Regions from separate parts of the Virgibacillus proomii genome, predicted to be linked through region 1. Evidence: a T-box and tRNA genes for the amino acid it is inferred to sense, from the RefSeq annotation. Region 1 holds a T-box; the other holds one or more tRNA genes.
What was found. The T-box of region 1 lies ahead of alaS (alanine--tRNA ligase). A T-box ahead of a tRNA ligase gene usually reads a tRNA of that ligase, here a tRNA-Ala.
Positions count from the first base shown of each region.

Region 1 (3,433 bases):
CCGTTTTCTCCCACTTAGACCCTTTTGTATCAACTCAAGGCTCTTGAAGTGGGAGTCTTACGGCACCTTAGATGCGGGATAAATAATACAAGAACATTAAAATTAAAAGGAGTACTTGATCATGCGATGCCCAAATTGTCATGGAAAAGATATCGGAAAAATTGGTACGAGTCAATACTATTGTTGGAATTGCTTCATTGAAATGACAGTGCAAAATAATAAATTAACGATTCATCAGGTAGAAGTCGATGGTTCATTAAGCTCGTTAAATGACTTGTTCAATGAGGATGAAAGAACGATCTATGGTAACTTTTAAACTTTTATATTTGCAGCTGGTGGGAGGCTAAACCTATGTTTAAAAACAATCGGAGTTTAAACTTCCTTTATTGGCTGCTAATTGGTATATCTCTTTTCCTGTTCTTTTATTTAATGATTAAACTGTTTCCTTTTTATAAAGCAGTTTTTTTAGTTATTTGGCGTGTATTAGCTCCATTTCTTATCTCCTGCTTGATCGCATATTTATTATATCCGATTGTCCGCATGATTCATCAATACAATGTTCCAAAAGGGGTTGCAGTATTAATTATCTATGTGCTCTTTTTTGGTGGCACCGCTTATTTACTTTATCGAGTTTATCCAATGATTGTTGTGCAAGTAAGAGAATTAAATGAACAATTTCCACAATTTGTAACGATGTATGAAAAAACGATTTATCAAATGTATGAGTATACCTCGTTCTTACCTGAAACGGTGCATGATAAATTTGATCAATTACTCATACGCGTTGAAAATGGGCTGGATCGTTTATTGGAACGATTGGTAAATGGCTTTACGAAGGTATTCGACTTCGTTGTTTTTATCACTGTTATACCAGTGCTTGTTTTTTATTTTTTAAAGGATTATGACCAGATTAAAGACTATACCAAACGATTTATCCCATTAAAATATCGATCTACGTCTAGTAAAATATTGCATGGCATTGATGAAAGTTTAGGCAATTACATTCGTGGCCAGCTTATTGTTTGTTTATTTGTGAGCCTTACATCATTTGTGATCTTCAAATTTGTCTTGGGGCTGGATTTTGCCTTGTTATTATCGATCTTAATGGGTATAACGAACCTAATCCCATATTTTGGTCCTATTATTGGGGCGGCTCCCGCTGTATTAATTGCTTTTACTGTCTCCAGTAAACTTGTTTTTTTTGTGATTTTGTCTGTGTTTGTTATTCAATTAATTGAAAGCAATTTGTTGTCACCTTACATTGTAGGAAAAAGTATTAATATCCATCCAGCAGCGATTATCTTCGCTTTATTACTAGGAGGTCAATTGTTTGGAGTAATTGGTATGATTATTGCTGTACCTCTGATGACAGTGTTAAAGGTAGTAGTCAAACATGTTCTAATTGGGAGAAACTACAGCCAAAACCAAAAAGCTTCTACCCCATCGGCTCCAACATAATTGACATTTTAATAGATGTTTTTTATAATAACGCATAACAAGCATATATTCCATAATGCGTTGAAGGTTCTGAGTACATGATACGTGCTTTTTCTAGAGAGGGGATTCCATGGCTGTAAGAAACCCCAAAGTTCACATCATGGAAGCTGTTCTGGAGTGCGGCTCATCCCCGCCGGTTACATACCGTTATCATGTATAAGTGATGAATACGAATGTATTCATAATAAGGGTGGTACCGCGATTAATCTCGTCCCTGCAAATGCAGAGAGGGGATTTTTTTAATTGTATCCCGCATGTAAGGTGCCGTAAGACTCCCACTGAATGAAAATTCACTTTATTATAATTAGAATTATCGGAATAAAAATTGAACCTTAACGTTTTACGCTTAAATATAGTTGCTTTTCATTGCCTGTTCAAAAGGAGAAAAAAGGCCTGGGGTTAGCTTAGACTTTTGAACAAGGATCTTTAAATCAAAGTTGCAGGAGGAAGGAATAATGAAACGATTAACTTCAGCACAAGTAAGACAAATGTTTCTTGATTTTTTTAAGGAAAAAGGGCATCGTGTAGAGCCTAGTGCATCGCTAATTCCAAAGGACGATCCGACTTTACTATGGATTAATAGTGGTGTAGCTACCTTAAAGAAATATTTTGATGGGCGAGTCATTCCCGATAATCCACGGATTGTTAATGCACAAAAGTCGATTCGTACGAATGATATCGAAAATGTAGGGTTTACGGCAAGACATCACACGTTTTTTGAGATGCTGGGAAACTTCTCAATCGGTGACTATTTTAAACAAGAAGCGATTGAGTGGGCATGGGAGTTTCTAACGAGTGATAAATGGATTGGTTTTGATAAAAATCGGTTGTCCGTTACGGTACATCCGGAAGATGATGAGGCATATGATATTTGGCTCAACACCATTGGTTTACCAGAAGAACGAATTATTCGTTTAGAAGAAAATTTTTGGGATATTGGTGAGGGGCCTAGTGGACCAAATACGGAAATCTTTTACGATCGTGGAGAAAAATATGGCAATGACCCCAATGATCCTGAGCTTTATCCGGGTGGAGAAAATGATCGGTATTTAGAAATATGGAATCTGGTTTTCTCACAATTTAATCACAACCCAGATGATACATATACGCCACTACCTAAAAAGAATATAGATACAGGACTTGGACTAGAACGTATTGTATCCGTAATTCAAAATGTCCCAACAAACTTTGAAACTGATCTATTTATGCCGATAATAAAAAAGACAGAGGAATTAGCTACAACGAAATATGGAGAAAGTAAGATGGGAGATACTGCCTATAAAGTAATTGCCGACCATGTTCGTACGGTTAGCTTTGCGATAGGAGACGGCGCTGTACCTTCAAATGAAGGAAGAGGTTACGTGCTACGAAGGTTAATACGCCGCGCTGTTCGGTTTGCTAAAGAAATTGGCATCGAAAAACCATTTATGTATGAACTTGTTTCTGTTGTTGCCGATATAATGAAAGATTTCTATGATCAAGTTGTGAAGAAGCAGGAATTTATTAAAGAAATGATCAAAGTGGAAGAAGAGAGATTCCATGAAACACTTCATGATGGTTTAGAAATATTAACAACGATTATCAACCACGAGAAAGCGAAAGGAAATTCCGTATTTCCCGGTGTCGAAGTATTTCGCTTATACGATACGTATGGTTTCCCGAAAGAACTAACCGAAGAATATGTGAAAGCAGAAGGTTTTTCTATTGACGAAGCGGGTTTTCAAGCGGAAATGGAAAAACAAAGAGAACGAGCTCGTAACGCTCGACAAAAGGTAGATTCCATGCAGGTGCAAGGAGGTGCGCTGTCAGAAATAGACGTTGAGAGTGAATTCGTTGGCTACACAAGCACAAAACAAAATACGACAATTGCAGCGATCGTTAGAGGAGACGAACATGTTAAACAAGCAAAAGCAGATGAAGAAGTATATCTACTATT
Region 1 covers NZ_FUFN01000010.1:2,302,076-2,305,508, reverse strand. Annotated here, with positions in the region: gene BN1066_RS18235 (DUF2797 domain-containing protein) at 119-316, shown strand; gene BN1066_RS18230 (AI-2E family transporter) at 352-1,458, shown strand; T-box leader at 1,510-1,716, shown strand; gene alaS (alanine--tRNA ligase) at 1,953-3,433, shown strand, end outside.

Region 2 (3,433 bases), 1.8 Mb from region 1:
AGGAAAAATCATAACAAGAAAGGATAGCCCTGCAAAAAATAATCCAAGAGAAAATTTCTTTGACGTGGATGGTTGTCTCTCACCTAATTTTATCCACAATCCTGCAAAAACTGGGGCTAATGCCACAATAAAGATTGGATTTAATGATTGAAACCATGATGATTGCAATTCAATACCAAGAAAATCAAGGTCCGTCCGTTTATCTGCATACCTCGCTAATATGATGGAGCCTTGTTCTTGTATAGCCCAAAACATAATAGCTGCGATAAATAGGGGAATATACGCTATAAGTCTTGATTTTTCATCTGCATTCGTTTTCGGACTGCGGTACATGACAATAAAATAAATGGTTGGTATTAGAATTCCCAAAATACTTACCAGATAAGTAAAACGATTAATTGTTAAGATTCCGTTATTAATAGTTATAGCTCCTAGAACAATAATAGCCACAATACCTATTACAATTCGTGCAAAAACTTTTTTCTTTTCCTCTTTCCCGAGCGGATTTGGCACATAAGTACCCGCAAGTCCAAGATATTGTTTTTTAGTTACCATAAACACAATCAAGCCTACTAACATCCCTACTGCTGCGACACCAAAGCCTAAATGATAATTGTATTTTTGCCCTAAGGTACCTACAATGAAAGGCGCAATGAACGCTCCCATATTAATCCCCATATAAAAAATACTAAAACCAGAGTCACGTCTTGCATCAGATAGTCTGTATAGATCACCGACTACACTAGATACATTTGGCTTCAAGAGTCCTGTACCCATAACAATTAAAAACATGGAAACAAATAAGCCAGATATACCTGCTGGTAATGCTAAAACTATATGACCGACCATGATTAACAAACCGCCATAAAAAACGGTCTTTTGCGTTCCTAGTAAACGGTCAGCGATCCAACCACCAATAATTCCCGACATATATACTAGTGATCCATAAATTGCCATAATTGAATTGGCAGTACTATCTGCGATACCTAAACCGCCGCTGGACAACTCCGTATACATGTAATAAAGTAAGATCGCACGCATGCCATAATACGAAAAACGTTCCCAAAATTCCGTGAAGAATAAGGTAAAGAGTCCTTTAGGATGACCCACAAAGCCCTTTTGCGGGACACTTTGCACGATTTCTTCTTTACTAATACTTGACATAATGAGTGAAAACTCCTTCAGAATTTACTGATAATTATATTTTTCGACAAATTAATATTACTCCTCCAGAGGTCATACGTCAAGAGTCATAAAATAGATTTTTTTTACATTCATATGACAAGATTAGAAATCAGACACCATTAAAGTTATTAAATACTAGAGTTTTGAAGCTTCATTCATAAAAATATACATATTCTTTCCAATCCATTTATTACATAAGTGAAACTTCATTTCTTGAAATGCCTTTCCCAAGAAATGTTAGTTGAACGAATCGGGGATTTAGGAACCGTTTTTCTCATCTTGTTCGCAAAATCATTAGCACAGTTTTAAAATGAGAAAAATACGGAGCCTTACATCCGGGATCAATTAATAAATATTTTTATAATTTTTCTGCTTTAATTTACAAAGTTTTGTTTTATTCTATCAAAACACTTGAAAAAAGTTATAGAGTTATTTATAATACAATTTGTGTGTAAAACACACTCTAACGAAAGAGATCACTCACGCTTGGATTTTTTCGTTAGTAAGTCTGTTATGGGGGTGTAGCTCAGCGGGAGAGCACTTGCATGGCATGCAAGGGGTCGTGGGTTCAATCCCCATCACCTCCACTCATAATAACAATCTGCACAAGTACCGCTCACCATGTGGGCCAAAGAAACCTTTTTGGGAAACACCGTATACGTTTCCTAAGAAGGTTTCTTGTTTATTAGTAGCTACAGCAAAAAATTACGTCGTTTTGAAATGCATAACGAAAAGCAGTTTAACAAAAACGACTTTTTAAATTACGCCTATCAGATAATTCATTTCAGCCTTAATCATTTGTTTCGATTAAAAACCCCGCTTTGCTTAAAGCTTGTTCAGCTTCTTCTATCTGCTCTTCATCTTTAGCAATAAGCGTGTGTAAGTGGACACCCCCAGTAAGTTCTGAAAGATAGGATGCTCCGGTAGTCATAATTTTGTTAACAAATTGTTCTACCTCTTTACGGTTAGATACCATAATAGATGCAGTTAAATCTCCATAAACACTATGTTCTATTTTAACATCTTTCACTGTGATACCATGGTCAACCAGAAGATTTAATTCTTCCTCTACTTGTTCAGGGCTATGTTGACAGGCAATCGTCCTTTCAATTGATCCATTACCAGATTCTACTAAATACATATAGCCTTGACTAGTAGCAATGATGGATTCCCCTCGTGCTTTTAAAAGCGTTACATCATTAACAATAACTTGTCGACTCACATTTGTTGTTCCGGCAAGCTCACTGCCTGTTATAGGTTTATCCGATTTTTTCAGCATGTTTAAGATTAGTGTTCTTCGCTCCTCACCAAGAACCTTTCTCGTTTCACTCAATTCTGCTCACCATCCATTACTTCTATCCTGTATACTATTTTTTAACACTTGAACAAGTTGAATAACATCTTCTTTCTTTGTATCTTTCCCAAAAGAAATGCGTACAAATTCTTTTTGCTCATCTTCTGAATACCCCATCGCTATCATCGTTCTACCTGAAATCGACAATGCTTGACCACAAGCACTTCCTGTTGAAATACAGAACCCTTTTCTATTACATTCTAGCATAATTAATTGTCCCTCATATCCGTGAAACGCAAGACCAATAATATGTGGAATTTGCTGTTGTGGCGATTCCAATATTCTGTATTTACTTTTCAATTCTTTTTCTAAGTTATCTAAAAACAATTTCCTTAAAGCGTTGACATGACCCCAGTCAGTTTCTGTGTTTTTTAACGCTGCTCCTGCAAAAGCTGCAATACCTGGAGTATTAACGGTTCCACCCCTTAATCCATGTTCATGCGTTTCGAAAGGAAATATTCCTTTAACCGCGTAATTCGGATTAATAAATATGGCCCCTACTCCCTTTGGTCCATAAATCTTATGAGCAGATATAGAAAAGCTATCCACTAGCGAAAATAGTGGCTTTAAATCAATTTTGCCAAATGACTGTACACAATCCGTATGAAACATGATTTGCCGTTGTTTAAGACGTGCACTAATCTTCGCTAATGGTTGAATAGAGCCAATTTCTCCATTAACATGACTAATTGTAACCAAGATGGTATCACTGCGTATCGCCCTCTCTAATGCTAAAAAATCTAATTGCCCATTTGCTAGGTAAGGTATATGGGTTATTTCAAAACCAAATCCTTTTAAATACCCTAACGCAGAAAACACAGAAGAATGTTCAGCCATTGACGTAATAATATGCTTCCCACGGTGAGATTGGCTAAAAGCAAGTGATGTAATCGC
Region 2 covers NZ_FUFN01000010.1:509,980-513,412, reverse strand. Annotated here, with positions in the region: gene BN1066_RS10330 (peptide MFS transporter) at 1-1,164, opposite strand, end outside; tRNA gene BN1066_RS10325 (tRNA-Ala) at 1,701-1,772, shown strand; gene BN1066_RS10320 (transcription repressor NadR) at 1,976-2,518, opposite strand; gene BN1066_RS10315 (IscS subfamily cysteine desulfurase) at 2,525-3,433, opposite strand, start outside.
Region 2: it encodes a tRNA-Ala, which carries the amino acid that the T-box ahead of alaS (alanine--tRNA ligase) is inferred to sense. The anticodon was not compared.